Streptomyces ficellus: one gene and its partner. The protein of the gene in region 1 interacts with the protein of each later gene in a pairwise test. Links are inferred from orthologs where the notes say so. Each region holds a gene or a part of one and is shown on either strand. Other genes may lie near its edges.

The links. The genes of interacting proteins can lie anywhere in the genome.
Region 2: the proteins of EIZ62_RS25680 (region 1) and EIZ62_RS10300 interact in binary tests that used the Escherichia coli proteins (3 or more experiments, as listed by UniProt). The link is inferred for Streptomyces ficellus from one-to-one orthologs.

What each region holds. Positions count from the first base shown.
Region 1 is NZ_CP034279.1:5,739,729-5,746,368, reverse strand. The notes cover bases 1,650-4,635. They hold EIZ62_RS25680 (ABC-F family ATP-binding cassette domain-containing protein), read right to left. Parts: upstream 3,949-4,635; coding sequence 2,350-3,948; downstream 1,650-2,349. Other genes in these bases: EIZ62_RS25675 (VOC family protein), read left to right, coding at 4,256-4,635; EIZ62_RS25685 (helix-turn-helix domain-containing protein), read right to left, coding at 1,809-2,030; EIZ62_RS25690 (enoyl-CoA hydratase/isomerase family protein), read right to left, coding at 1,650-1,663. Also shown: EIZ62_RS25700 (Asp23/Gls24 family envelope stress response protein), read right to left, coding at 1-1; EIZ62_RS25695 (Asp23/Gls24 family envelope stress response protein), read left to right, coding at 195-875; more of EIZ62_RS25690, read right to left, coding at 863-1,649; more of EIZ62_RS25675, read left to right, coding at 4,636-4,657; EIZ62_RS25670 (hypothetical protein), read right to left, coding at 4,683-5,975; EIZ62_RS25665 (alpha/beta hydrolase), read right to left, coding at 6,132-6,640. UniProt on the Escherichia coli protein: Genetic data indicate it may be involved in ribosome assembly or function.
Region 2 is NZ_CP034279.1:2,424,547-2,432,619, forward strand. What follows is about bases 1,547-5,965. They hold EIZ62_RS10300 (multifunctional oxoglutarate decarboxylase/oxoglutarate dehydrogenase thiamine pyrophosphate-binding subunit/dihydrolipoyllysine-residue succinyltransferase subunit), read left to right. Parts: upstream 1,547-1,904; coding sequence 1,905-5,765; downstream 5,766-5,965. Other genes in these bases: EIZ62_RS10295 (HAMP domain-containing sensor histidine kinase), read left to right, coding at 1,547-1,635; EIZ62_RS10305 (DUF6104 family protein), read left to right, coding at 5,894-5,965. Outside these bases: EIZ62_RS10290 (response regulator transcription factor), read left to right, coding at 1-550; more of EIZ62_RS10295, read left to right, coding at 547-1,546; more of EIZ62_RS10305, read left to right, coding at 5,966-6,076; EIZ62_RS10310 (hypothetical protein), read right to left, coding at 6,077-6,919; EIZ62_RS10315 (DUF4097 family beta strand repeat-containing protein), read left to right, coding at 7,042-7,875; EIZ62_RS10320 (PadR family transcriptional regulator), read left to right, coding at 7,877-8,073. UniProt on the Escherichia coli protein: E1 component of the 2-oxoglutarate dehydrogenase (OGDH) complex which catalyzes the decarboxylation of 2-oxoglutarate, the first step in the conversion of 2-oxoglutarate to succinyl-CoA and CO(2).

The sequences.
Region 1 (6,640 bases):
TGGAGGTCCTCCTGGCTTCCTCCGCCGCCGGTTCCTTGACCCGCGCCGCTCTCGAGGCCTGGTCGGCCCGAGCGGACTGGGCGGGCTGCGACGCGTCAGACATCACCATGGTCCTTTCCGGAGGATTTGGACTCCTTCGCTCACATTAAGGGTGGTTTCCGGATCCCGCGCCGGGGATGCGGCAGGCTGGAGGAATGACGACGGCTGACGGATGGGTGGCGGCGGCGCGGAGCCGCATCGGCCTGGGGCGGCTGCTCCCGCTGGGAGGCCCGCAGGACGGAGCCTGGATCGCGGAGCGCGCCGCGGACGCGGTACTGCGCCGGGCGGCGCGGAAGGTGCCGGGGGTGGAACCGGGCCGGCTGCGGATCACCCTCGCGGACGAGGCGGCCGCACCCCGGTCCGCCTTCCCGGCGCCACCGGGATCGGTACCGCCCGGCCCGCTGAGGATCGAGGCCGGCTTCGCCGCCGGGTACGGCGTGCCGCTGCCGGACCTCGCCGAACGGCTGCGCACCGCGCTGTCGGCCGCGTGCGAGCGGCGCCTCGGGCTGACCGTGGCACGGGTGGACCTCCGGGTCACGGCGCTGCTGGACGCCCCGCCCGAGCCGCCCGCGCCCGCTCCCCCACCGGAGAAGGAGGCCGGACCGCAGGAGGACACCGCGGCCGTCGCGGCCGTCGCCGTCCCGGGCGTGGCCCGGCTGACGGGCGTCCTCGGCGCCCCGGTGCACCGGGCGGACGATCACGTACGCGTCGAACTGGCGACGACCCCGGACCACCGGCCACTGGACGTGGCACGGGCGGTACGCGGGGCCGTCGGGGGCGAGCTGCCGGTGACCGTGGTGGTCACCGACGTCACCCGGCGGGTTCAGTCGGACTGACCCGCGAGATCGCGCAGGCGGCGCGCCTGGGCGGCGCGCTCGGCCGTCCGCTGCTCCTCGTAGCCGCGCTCGCCGGCGCCGCGGAGCAGCGCCTTGGTCTCGATGACGGCGTCGCGCGGCGCGGCGAGCAGCGCGACGGCGAGGTCGCGCACCGCGCCGTCGAGGTCGCCCGCGGGCACGACGAGGTTGGCCAGCCCGATGCGCTCGGCCTCGTCGGCGTGCACGAACCGGCCCGTGGCGCAGATCTCCAGCGCGCGGGCGTAGCCGACCGCCGCGACGAGGGGGTGCGTACCGGTCAGGTCGGGCACGAGGCCCAGGCTGGTCTCGCGCATGGCGAACTGGACGTCCTCGGCCACGACCCGCAGGTCGCACGCCAGGGCGAGCTGGAAACCGGCCCCGATGGCATGCCCCTGGACGGCCGCGATCGACACGATGTCGTTGCGGCGCCACCAGGTGAACGCCTCCTGGTACTCGGCGATGACGGCGTCCAGCGCGGCGTCGGAGCCGCGCGCCATCTCCAGGAACGACGGCTCGCCGTCGAAGCCCTCCGGCGTGAACGCCTGGCGGTCGAGTCCGGCGGAGAAGGACTTGCCCTCACCGCGCAGCACCACGATCCGCACGCTGCCCGGCAGCGACCGTCCGGCTTCCGCCAACGCCCTCCACAGCGCGGGGGACTGGGCGTTGCGCTTGGCCGGGTTGGTCAGGGTCACCGTGGCAACGGCGTCCTCGACGGTGAGACGTACGCCGTCCTTGTCGAGCACTTCGAGGACTGGGTCGAGCGAGGTCATGGGGCGCCTCCGGGTCCGGTGCGGCAGTGCAGCCATTAAGTGACTGCACAGTAACCACCCGGCCGACCGCGCGATCGGCCGGGTGGCCCTGCCGGAACCGGTGGGGCCGGACGAGCCGCGCTCGACTTGTCAGGACGCGGGGCCCTCAGGCCGAAGCGGCCTTCTTGCCTCGCGTCGCTCCGCCGCGTCCACGCAGCGTGACTCCCGACTCACTCAGCATCCGGTGGACGAATCCATAGGATCGGCCCGTCTCCTCGGCCAATGCCCGGATGCTCGCGCCGGAGTCGTACTTCTTCTTCAGGTCTGCCGCGAGCTTGTCGCGCGCGGCGCCGGTCACCCGGCTGCCCTTCTTCAGAGTCTCGGCCACCCGTGCCTCCTCATGGGAAGTGCGCTCTGGTCTTCTCATGATCACCCCTCGGGGGCTTCCTGGCCAGCCATTCGACAAGGTCCGTGCCGCGAGGTTTCGCCGCTCCGGGGCCGCCGACCCGCACACCGCGCGGATCCGATACCGGCCGTGCGCCCGAAATGCCAGGTCAGAGGGGTGTGCGGAGATCACGAGCGGCGTGGGGCCGAAGCGGGAAATCCGCTCGCCGCCACGCCGCAGTACGAGACGCTCTCACTCAGATGATGGATCACGCGTAGGCCGAATGATCCATACCGGGGCGAGCGGGCCGCCCCGGTCCCGGTCAGGCCAGCGCCACCAGGTCCTTGTAGTCCGGGCCCCACAGGTCCTCGACACCGTCCGGGAGCAGGATGATCCGCTCCGGTTCGAGGGCGTCGACGGCGCCCTCGTCGTGCGTGACGAGGATGACGGCGCCCTTGTAGGTGCGCAGCGCGCCGAGGATCTCCTCGCGGCTGGCCGGGTCGAGGTTGTTCGTGGGCTCGTCGAGGAGCAGGACGTTCGCCGAGGAGACGACCAGGGTGGCCAGCGCGAGCCGGGTCTTCTCACCGCCGGAGAGGACGCCCGCCGGCTTGTCGACGTCGTCGCCGGAGAAGAGGAACGAGCCGAGCGTCTTGCGCACCTCGACGAGGTCGAGGTCGGGCGCGGCGGACCGCATGTTCTCCAGGACGGTGCGGTCCGGGTCGAGGGTCTCGTGCTCCTGGGCGTAGTAGCCCAGCTTGAGGCCGTGGCCGGGGGTCACGTCGCCGGTGTCCGGCTTCTCCACCCCGGCGAGGAGCCGCAGCAGGGTCGTCTTGCCGGCGCCGTTGAGGCCGAGGATGACGACCCGCGACCCCTTGTCGATGGCCAGGTCGACGTCGGTGAAGATCTCCAGGGAGCCGTACGACTTGGAGAGCCCCTCCGCGGTGAGCGGGGTCTTGCCGCAGGGGGCGGGCTCGGGGAAGCGGAGCTTGGCGACCTTGTCGGAGACGCGGACCGCCTCCAGGCCGGAGAGCAGCCGCTCGGCGCGCTTGGCCATGTTCTGCGCGGCGACGGTCTTGGTGGCCTTCGCCCGCATCTTGTCGGCCTGCGAGTTCAGCGCCGCGGCCTTCTTCTCGGCGTTCTGGCGCTCGCGCTTGCGGCGCTTCTCGTCGGCCTCGCGCTGCTGCTGGTACAGCTTCCAGCCCATGTTGTAGACGTCGATCTGGGCGCGGTTGGCGTCGAGGTAGAAGACCTTGTTCACGACGGTCTCGACGAGGTCGACGTCGTGGGAGATCACGATGAAGCCACCGCGGTAGGTCTTGAGGTAGTCGCGGAGCCAGACGATCGAGTCGGCGTCGAGGTGGTTCGTGGGCTCGTCGAGGAGCAGGGTGTCGGCGTCCGAGAACAGGATGCGGGCGAGCTCCACTCGGCGGCGCTGACCACCGGAGAGGGTGTGCAGCGGCTGGCCGAGGACCCGGTCGGGCAGGCCGAGGGCGGCGGCGATGGTGGCGGCCTCGGCCTCGGCGGCGTAACCGCCCTTGGTGAGGAACTCGGTCTCCTGGCGCTCGTACTGGCGCAGCGCCTTCTCGCGGGTGCCGCCCTGGCCGCTGGCGATCCGCTCCTCGTTCTGCCGCATCTTGCGGATCAGCACGTCGAGGCCGCGGGCGGAGAGGATCCGGTCGCGGGCCAGGACGTCGAGGTCGCCGGTGCGGGGGTCCTGCGGGAGGTAGCCGACCTCGCCGGAGCGGGCGATCGTGCCCCCGGCGGGAACGCCCTCGCCCGCGAGGCACTTGGTGAGGGTCGTCTTGCCCGCGCCGTTGCGGCCGACCAGGCCGATGCGGTCGCCCTTGGCGATGCGGAAGGAAGCGGACTCGATGAGGACGCGGGCGCCGGCGCGCAGCTCGATGCCGGAAGCGGTGATCACGGACAGACTCCAGGGCGGTGTGGAAGACGGCGGAAGGACGGCGGGTGCGGTGGCTTCGACGCCGGTCTAATGCACAGGGAGAATGGCCATACGGCCCAGTCTAACGGGCGCGTGCAACTGCTTTTCGGCCACGCGGGAGCCGTGCGGGGCCGCGTGGCCGCGCCACACCTTCCGGTGAGCCGGGTGTGCTCCAGGGGGCGTTGTCAGTGCCCGGTGCGAGACTGAGGAACGGTTGAGATCCGGATCACAGTCGCACGGTCGGGGACAGCAAGGTCGCAGTCGAGCACCGAATCGGAGAGTGGTCAGCATGGCGAACGTACCGAGCATCTATCCGACGATCCTGTACGAGGACGCGAAGGCGGCCATCAGAACGCTGAAGGAAGCGTTCGGGTTCACCGAGGTGAGTGTGTACGAGGGCGAGGACGGCCGCGTCGTCCACTCGGAGCTGGCCTGCGGGAACGGCATGGTGATGCTGGGCAGCAAGGGCGGGGACGGGGTCTTCGCCAAGGCGATGGGCGGCGCGGGGCCCGTGGGGGTGTACGTGGTGGTGGAGGACCCCGACGCGCACCACGCCCGGGCGGTGGAGCACGGGGTGGAGATCCTGATGCCGCCCACGGACCAGGAGTACGGCTCGCGGGACTACATGGCGCGGGACGCCGAGGGCAACGTCTGGAGCTTCGGGACGTACGCCCCCGGCGCCGCGGAGTAGCGGACGGTCCCCGGCGTCGCGGGCGTCACGCTCCGCCGGTGTGGACCTGGAAGGCCGCGCGGCGCACCGCCTTGGCGAGGGCGGGGTCGGGGTGGGCCGCGGCCAGGGCGACCAGGACCTGCACGGTGCGCGGGTGGTCCACCGCCCGGACCTCGTCGAGGAGCGCGGGGACCGTGCCCTGGACGGCGGACTCCAGGTGGCGGACCAGGAGGGTGCTCTCGCCGTGGTCGGCCACGGCCGCCGCGGTGTCCACCCAGAGCCAGGTGGCCTCCTCGCGGGTGAGGACGTCCTGCGCGTCCTCGGGGTCGGCGCCCTCGTACTCGGCGAGCCAGAGCAGCGCGTAGGGGCGCAGGCAGACCTCGTCGGCGGCGGCCCGGACCTCGGACTCCGCGGGGGCGCCGACGACCCGGAGCGCTTCGAAGGCGAGACCGCGCAGCAGGGCGTCCTCACCCCGGGCGACGGCGAGGAGTTCGGTGACGGCACTGCCGACGGGGCGGGCGGCGAGCCAGGCGCGGTACTCGACGCGGGCGGGGCCGGGGGTGAGGCGCGCGCAGCCGCGCAGCATGTCCTCGGCGGACTGCTCGATGTGGCCGGCGGGGCTCTGGGCGGCGACGCAGATCTGCTCCAGCTTCACCCACACCGCCCAGTTGCCGAGCGGGGTGAGGGTGGCCTGCCCGTCGCCGAGGGTCAGCGCGCCGACGGCGGCGAGGCCCTCCAGCGCCCAGTCGAGCAGCCGGGCGAGCGACTCGGGGGCGGTCGCGACCACGGGCTGCGGGCCCTCGGGCACCTCGCAGCGCTCCTCGCGGAGTTCGGCGACGCGCTGGCGGAGCAGGTCGAGCAGGGCCGGGACCGGCACCGGACCGGCGGAGAGCTGGAGGAGGGAGAGCACCTGGGGGACGGCTTCCACCACCTCGGCCACCGCGGCCGGGGCGACATCGGCGGGCGCCGGGTGGACGAGCGACCAGGCGTCGAAGAGGGCCACCCAGCCGCGCAGGACGGCGGAATCGTCCCGGTCCCAGGCACGCAGCCGCCAGCCGGGGCGGGCGGTGTCGCCGTGGAGTTCGACCAGTCCGGCGAGCCGGGCGCGGTCCCAGCCGGCCCGCACTTGACCGGCGGTCAGGCCGAGCGCGGCGGCGGCCCGTTCGGTGGCGGAGACGGCGTCGGGGCCGCGATGACGGTCGCGGTCGCGCTCGACGGCGGCCCAGCGGGCGATGCGCACGGCGTCGGCGAGCACCGCCCTCGCCTGTCGGGCCAGCTCGGCGGGCGGCGGAGTGCCCTCCGGCGGCCTGGGCACCGGCCGGGTACGCCGGGTCGTCACGGCCCGTCGGGCCGTGGTCAGGGGCCGCGGACGGACGAGTCGGAGTCTGGAATTGCGCGCCAGTTGCTCATCAGGCTTTCGAGACGTCACGGGGGCAGTCTTCCCGCTGACGCCCCGAAAGCCCAAACGGAACGCGATTCGCCGGGCTCGGCGGGGTCAGATCAGGGAGGTGAGGAAGCGGCGCATGGCCTCCTCGTAGCGGTCCGGGTCGGCGTTCCACATGGCGGCGTGCGGGGCGTTCGGGACGGTGTGCAGGGTGACCAGGTCGGCGCGGCGGGCGGCCAGCTCGCGGGAGCTCTGCCAGGGCGCGAGGCGGTCGTCCGGGCCGTGGAAGACGAGCGTGGGTACGCGCAGGCCCCGCGGGTCGGCGGCCTCGGCGAGCCGGTCGCCGTGCACACCGGTGCTGCCCTGCGCGGCGCGGACGGCGAGCGGGAGCAGCGGGGCGGGCACCCGGCGGGCGGTGGCCAGGGCGCGCAGGGTGGCCTCCCAGTCCAGGACCGGCGAGTCGAGGACGAGGCCGCTGATCCGGTCGCGCAGGCCGCAGTTGGCGGCGGCGTGCAGGGCCATGGACGCCCCGGTGGACCAGCCGTGGAGGATGACGCGTTCGGCGCCGTGCCGTACGGCGTGGCGGATCGCGGCGTCCAGGTCGCGCCATTCGGAGTCGC
Region 2 (8,073 bases), 3.3 Mb from region 1 along the record:
GGACCTCATGGTCCTCGACATCATGCTGCCGGGATTCGACGGCCTGGAGGTGTGCCGCCGGGTACAGGCCCAGCGGCCGGTGCCGGTCCTGATGCTGACGGCCCGCGACGACGAGACGGACATGCTGGTCGGTCTCGGTGTGGGCGCGGACGACTACATGACCAAGCCGTTCTCGATGCGGGAGCTCGCCGCCCGCGTCCACGTCCTGCTGCGGCGCGTGGAGCGGGCCGCGCAGGCGGCCGTCACGCCCCGCAGCGGCATCCTGCGGCTGGGCGAACTGGAGATCGACCACGCGCAGCGGCGCGTCCGGGTCAGGGGCGAGGACGTCCACCTCACGCCGACCGAGTTCGACCTGCTGGTCTGCCTGGCGAACACGCCCCGCGCGGTCCTCTCGCGCGAGCAGCTGCTGGCCGAGGTGTGGGACTGGGCGGACGCGTCGGGCACCCGGACCGTGGACAGCCACATCAAGGCGCTGCGCCGCAAGATCGGCGCCGAGCGGATCCGTACGGTCCACGGCGTCGGCTACGCACTGGAGACGCCCGCGCCATGAGATCGCTCCGGTCCCGGCTGCGCCCGGTCTCGATCGCCATCTCGATCAAGACCAAACTGGGCTCACTCGTCGTCGTCTCGGTCTTCATCACGACCGGGCTGCTGATGGTGGCCCTGCGCACCGAGACCGAGCTGCGCTTCATCACCGTCTTCTCGGTGATCGCCACGCTGCTGATCACCCAGTTCGTGGCGCACGGCCTGACGGCCCCGCTGGACGAGATGAACACGGTGGCGAAGGCGATCTCGCACGGCGACTACACGCGCCGGGTGCGCGGCGCCGGCCGCCGGGACGAGCTGGGCGACCTGGCCTGCACGATCAACCGCATGGCGGACGACCTGGAGGCGGTGGACCGGCACCGCAAGGAGCTGGTGGCGAACGTCTCCCACGAGCTGCGCACGCCGATCGCGGCGCTGCGCGCGGTGCTGGAGAACGTGGTGGACGGCGTCTCGGCCGCCGATCCGGAGACGATGCGCACGGCGCTGAAGCAGACGGAGCGGCTGGGCCGGCTGGTGGAGACGCTGCTGGACCTGTCACGGCTGGACAACGGTGTCGTACCGCTCCGGGCACGGCGCTTCGAGGTGTGGCCGTACCTGTCGGGCGTGCTGAAGGAGGCCAACCTGGCCGCCGCGCAGCGCGGGCTGAGCTCCGGCTCCGGCAGCCACACCCGCACCGACGTGCACCTGCACCTGGACGTGTCGCCGCCGGAGCTGACCGCGCACGCGGACAGCGAGCGGCTGCACCAGGTGGTGGCGAACCTGATCGACAACGCGGTGAAGCACTCGCCGCCGCACGGCCGGGTGACGGTACGGGCGCGGCGCGGCCGGCAGCCGGAGTCGCTGGACCTGGAGGTCGTCGACGAGGGCCCGGGCATTCCGGAGTCGGAGTGGCACAAGGTCTTCGAGCGGTTCAACCGGGGCGGGGTCGACGCGCCGCACGGTCCGGGCAGCGACGGCGGTACGGGCCTGGGGCTGGCGATCGCCCGCTGGGCGGTCGATCTGCACGGCGGACGTATCGGCGTGGCCGAATCCGCACGTGGATGCCGGATTCAGGTCACCCTTCCGGGGATCCCGAAGCCCCGGGGTTGACGTAGGGTTCGAACCGGAGGGGCTCGTTCTGCGTAGACATGGGCAGGACGCGGTCACGGTTGCGCGCAAGTCCCGGCCGCAGCCGCGCGACCTCCTACCCATTCGCAGGGCAACCACGCTTGTTTCCCGCCATTAATAGCGCCGAAACACGTCCTCAGATGTGATCTACGCGACGATGGCCCGCCCGGCCTGCACGTCCCGGCCAGGGAGGCGTAGCCTTTATTTCCGCTGTCCATCACCTTGTGAAGCGGAAGAGGGCGGTTGCCGCCGTGTCGTCTCAGTCCCCCAGTAACTCGAGTATCTCGACCGACCAGGACGGGCAGGGATCTTCGAACCCTGCCGCCGCGTTCGGTGCCAATGAGTGGCTCGTCGACGAGATCTACCAGCAGTACCTCCAGGACCCCAATTCGGTCGACCGTGCCTGGTGGGACTTCTTCGCCGACTACAAGCCGGGCGCCCCGTCCGGCTCGGCGGACAAGCCCGCGGGCGAGGGTGCCGTAGCCGCGGGGGCTGCGAGCACCGCGCCCGCCGCCCAGGCCCCGGCCCCGGCACAGGCCCCGGCGCAGCCGGCCGCAGCGGCACCCGCACAGGCCGCTGCCGCCCAGGCGCCCGCCGCCCCGGCCTCCGCGCCCGCCGCCCAGGCCCCGGCCGCGAAGCCGGCCGCCGCGCAGCCCGCCGCCCCGGCCAAGCCGGCCGCCGCGGCCGCCAAGCCCGCCGCCGCGAAGCCCGCCGCCAAGGCCGCGCCCGCCGGTGAGGCGCCCTCCGGCCCCGAGTACGTGCCGCTGCGCGGCCCGGCCGCCGCGGTCGCCAAGAACATGAACGCCTCGCTGGAGCTGCCGACCGCCACCTCGGTCCGCGCCGTCCCGGTGAAGCTGCTGTTCGACAACCGGATCGTCATCAACAACCACCTCAAGCGCGCCCGGGGCGGGAAGATCTCCTTCACGCACCTCATCGGGTACGCGATGGTGCAGGCGATCAAGGCCATGCCGTCGATGAACTACTCGTACGGCGAGAAGGACGGCAAGCCGGTCCTGGTCAAGCCCGAGCACGTGAACTTCGGCCTGGCGATCGACCTGGTCAAGCCGAACGGCGAGCGCCAGCTGGTCGTCGCGGGCATCAAGAAGGCCGAGACGCTCGGCTTCTTCGAGTTCTGGCAGGCGTACGAGGACATCGTCCGCCGCGCCCGCAACAACAAGCTGACGATGGACGACTTCACCGGCGTCACCGTCTCGCTGACCAACCCCGGCGGCCTCGGCACCGTCCACTCCGTGCCGCGCCTGATGCCCGGGCAGTCGGTCATCATGGGCGTGGGCTCGATGGACTACCCGGCCGAGTTCCAGGGCACCTCCCAGGACACCCTGAACAAGCTGGGCATCTCCAAGGTGATGACCCTCACGTCGACGTACGACCACCGGGTCATCCAGGGCGCCGCCTCCGGCGAGTTCCTCCGGATCGTCTCCAACCTCCTCCTCGGCGAGGACGGCTTCTACGACGACGTCTTCGAGTCGCTGCGCATCCCCTACGAGCCGGTCCGCTGGCTCAAGGACATCGACGCGTCGCACGACGACGACGTCACCAAGGCCGCGCGCGTCTTCGAGCTGATCCACTCCTACCGGGTCCGCGGCCACGTCATGGCCGACACCGACCCGCTGGAGTACCGCCAGCGCAAGCACCCCGACCTGGACATCACCGAGCACGGCCTGACGCTCTGGGACCTGGAGCGGGAGTTCGCCGTCGGCGGCTTCGGCGGCAAGTCCATGATGAAGCTGCGCGACATCCTCGGCGTGCTGCGCGACTCGTACTGCCGCACCACCGGCATCGAGTTCATGCACATCCAGGACCCCAAGCAGCGCAAGTGGATCCAGGACCGCGTCGAGCGCCCGCACTCCAAGCCGGAGCGCGAGGAGCAGCTGCGCATCCTGCGCCGGCTGAACGCCGCGGAGGCGTTCGAGACGTTCCTCCAGACCAAGTACGTCGGCCAGAAGCGGTTCTCGCTGGAGGGCGGCGAGTCCGTCATCCCGCTGCTGGACGCGGTCATCGACTCGGCGGCCGAGTCGCGCCTCGACGAGGTCGTCATCGGCATGGCCCACCGCGGCCGGCTCAACGTCCTGGCGAACATCGTCGGCAAGTCGTACGCGCAGATCTTCCGCGAGTTCGAGGGCAACCTCGACCCGAAGTCGATGCACGGCTCCGGCGACGTCAAGTACCACCTGGGCGCGGAGGGGACCTTCACCGGTCTCGACGGCGAGCAGATCAAGGTCTCGCTGGTCGCCAACCCCTCGCACCTGGAGGCGGTCGACCCGGTCGTCGAGGGTGTCGTCCGCGCCAAGCAGGACGTCATCAACAAGGGCGGCACGGACTTCACCGTCCTGCCCGTCGCCCTGCACGGCGACGCGGCCTTCGCGGGCCAGGGCGTCGTCGCCGAGACGCTGAACATGTCGCAGCTGCGGGGCTACCGCACCGGCGGCACGGTCCACATCGTCATCAACAACCAGGTCGGCTTCACCGCCGCCCCGGAGTCGTCGCGCTCCTCGATGTACGCGACCGACGTGGCCCGCATGATCGAGGCGCCGATCTTCCACGTGAACGGCGACGACCCCGAGGCCGTGGTGCGCGTGGCGCGCCTCGCCTTCGAGTTCCGCCAGACGTTCAACAAGGACGTCGTGATCGACCTCATCTGCTACCGCCGCCGCGGTCACAACGAGGGCGACAACCCGCAGTTCACCAACCCGCAGATGTACAACCTGATCGACAAGAAGCGTTCGGTGCGCAAGCTGTACACCGAGTCGCTCATCGGTCGTGGCGACATCACGCTGGAAGAGGCGGAGCAGGCGCTCCAGGACTTCCAGGGCCAGCTGGAGAAGGTGTTCGCGGAGGTCCGCGAGGCCACCTCGCAGCCCGGCCCGGCGCACAGCCCCGAGGCGCAGGCCGAGTTCCCGGTCTCCGTCACCACCGGGGTCTCCCAGGAGGTCGTGAAGCGGATCGCCGAGTCGCAGGTCAACATCCCCGACCGGGTCAAGGTGCACCCGCGCCTGATGCCGCAGCTCCAGCGCCGCGCCGCCTCCGTCGAGGACGGCACGATCGACTGGGGCATGGGCGAGACCCTGGCGATCGGTTCGCTGCTGATGGAGGGCACCCCGGTCCGGCTCGCCGGCCAGGACACCCGCCGCGGCACCTTCGGCCAGCGCCACGCGGTGCTGGTGGACCAGGAGACCGGCGAGGACTACACCCCGCTGCAGTACCTCTCCGAGGACCAGGCCCGCTACAACGTCTACGACTCGCTGCTCAGCGAGTACGCGGCGATGGGCTTCGAGTACGGCTACTCCCTGGCGCGGCCCGAGTCGCTGGTCATGTGGGAGGCGCAGTTCGGTGACTTCGTCAACGGCGCGCAGACGGTCGTGGACGAGTTCATCTCCTCCGCCGAGCAGAAGTGGGGCCAGACCTCCGGCGTCACGCTGCTGCTGCCGCACGGCTACGAGGGCCAGGGCCCGGACCACTCGTCGGCCCGCCCGGAGCGCTTCCTCCAGCTGTGCGCGCAGAACAACATGACGGTCGCCATGCCGACGCTGCCGTCGAACTACTTCCACCTCCTGCGGTGGCAGGTGCACAACCCGCACCACAAGCCGCTGATCGTCTTCACGCCGAAGTCGATGCTGCGCCTGAAGGCCGCCGCGTCGAAGGTGGAGGAGTTCACCACCGGCGGCTTCCGTCCGGTGATCGGTGACGACTCGGTCGAGGCGAGCGCGGTCCGCAAGGTCGTCTTCTGCGCCGGCAAGGTCTACTACGACCTGGAGGCCGAGCGGGTCAAGCGCGGTGTCACGGACACGGCGATCATCCGTCTGGAGCGCCTGTACCCGCTGCCGGGTGCGGAGCTCCAGGCCGAGATCTCCAAGTACCCGAACGCCGAGAAGTACCTGTGGGCCCAGGAGGAGCCGGCGAACCAGGGTGCCTGGCCGTTCATCGCGCTCAACCTGATCGACCACCTCGACCTGGCGGTCGGCGCCGACATCCCGCACGGCGAGCGCCTGCGCCGCATCTCGCGGCCGCACGGCTCGTCGCCGGCGGTCGGCTCGGCCAAGCGCCACCAGGCCGAGCAGGTGCAGCTGGTCAACGAGGTCTTCGACGCCTGACCCGCAGTACCCGTACGACCCCCCGGGGCCCGGTTCCGCATCGCGCGGAGCCGGGCCCTCGGGCGTTTCCCTCGCGGGGGACGCCATACCCTGGGAGGGAACACCGAGCAGGCATCCGGGAGCAGGTCTTGTACTTCACCGATCGTGGCATCGAGGAGCTGGAGAAGCGGCGCGGCGAGGAGGAGGTCACCTTCGAGTGGCTCGCCGAGCAGCTCCGTACGTTCGTCGACCTCAACCCCGACTTCGAGGTCCCCGTCGAGCGGCTGGCCACCTGGCTGGCGCGCCTCGACGACGAGGACGAGGACGAGTAGTCACCGCCGAGTAGTCACCGCGGGGCCGGGCCGGGGGGCCCGGGAGCGGGTGCGCAGGCGGTCGTAGGCGAGGCCCAGAGCGCCCTGGGTGACCAGCAGCGTGGCGGTGGCGGCCCAGCCGGGGCTGCGGCGGGTGAGCGCCCAGGCGAGCAGCGGGAGCCCGGCCGCGAGGTGGGCGGTGGCGAGCGCGCGGGCGCGGGGGCCGCAGATCCAGGGGCCGAGCGGGCCCTCCTCGACGGCGTCCAGTTCGCTGCGTACGGCGTCGAGCCAGCCCTGCCATTCGAGCTGCTCCGCGCCCCGCTCCCGGGCGGCCGCCCACAGCAGGACGGCCGGCGTGCCGGGGACGAGGCCGGGCGGGAGGGTCAGGCCGTGCCGGGCGAGTACCGCGGCCAGGCCCAGCAGGCGGGCGGGGGCGTCGGCGAGTTCGTCGGGCCGGGTGAGGGGTTCGAGGTCGCGGGCGTCCATGACGGGGTCGAGCCCGAGCCGCTCGGCGAAGGTGTGCATGGCCTCGTCCTCGCCGACGGGGGTGCCGTCCGCGAGCCAGGTGTAGCCGACGGGGCGGCGGAAGCCGGTCGCCAGGACGCAGCCCGCCCGGTCCGTGTCCCACCACAGGGCCACCACCGGCCACGTCACGCCGACCGTGAGGGCTCCGGCCCAGCCCGCGACGACCCGGTCGACCGGTTCGGCGCCCTCGCGCCACGGCGCGCCCTCGGGGACGAGCACGCTCCAGTCGGGGCCGGCCGGGGCGAGGAGCAGCCGCTCGCGCAGCAGCAGGGCCGGGGGCCTTACGGAGGTGCGGTCGGCCCGGCAGAACAGCAGCGCGCCCACGGAAGTCGCGTTCATGCGCCATACGCTAGGGCAATTTGTCCGGTTCCGACGCTCTTGACTTCCCAAGCCCGCGATATATCGTGTGCTGCAAGGAGACGCGATATGTTGCGTGTCGCGTCCTGTCCCAGGGAGGCCCCATGCCGGAGTGGTCCGTCACCGAGCCGACGAAGATGACCCTCGACGACGAACCCGTGACCGCCGTCCACGTGCGCCTCGTGGGCGGGACGGTGAACGTCGTGGGCACCGACGAGGGCCCCGCGCGGCTGGAGATCTCCGACGTCGAGGGACCACCGCTGATCGTCACCCGCGAGGGCTCCACCCTGACCGTGGCCTACGCGGACCTGCCGTGGCAGAACCTCCTCACCTGGCTCGACCCCCAGGGCTGGCAGCGCAGCGCGGTCGTCTCCCTGGCCGTTCCGGCCGGGGCGGACGTGGAGGTCGGCTCCGTCGGCGCCGAGGCCGTCGTCTCGGGCGTCCGGGGGCGTACGACCGTCCGCGGGGTCAGCGGCGACACCACGCTCGTCGGCCTCTCCGGCCCGGTGCGCGCCGACACCGTCAGTGGCAACGTCGAGTCCCAGGCCGTGACCGGCGGGCTCCGCTTCCACTCCGTGTCGGGCGACCTCACGGTCGTCGAGGGCGCCGGGCGCTCCGTACAGGCGGACACGGTCGGCGGTGACGTGGTGATCGACCTGGACCCGGCCGAGGAGCCCACCGACATCCGGCTCACCACCGTCTCCGGCTCGGTCGCCATCCGGCTCCCCCACCCCGCGAACGCCCGGGTGGAGGCGCAGACCACCGGCGGCGCCGTCTCCAGCGCCTTCGACGACCTGCGGGTCACCGGGCAGTGGGGCGCCAAGAAGATCACCGGCACGCTCGGTGACGGCAAGGGCAGGCTGAGGGCCACCACGGTCTCCGGCTCCATCGCGCTCCTCCGCCGGCCCGAGGAAGCCCCCACCGGAAAGGTGCTCTGACATGTCCCCCGTCTTCGCGCACGGACGGCTCCGCCTCTACCTGCTGACGCTCCTCGACGAGGCCCCGCGCCACGGGTACGAGGTGATCCGGCTCCTGGAGGAACGCTTCCAGGGCCTGTACGCGCCCTCCGCCGGCACGGTCTACCCCCGGCTGGCCAAGCTGGAGGCCGAGGGCCTGGTCACGCACGCCACCGAGGG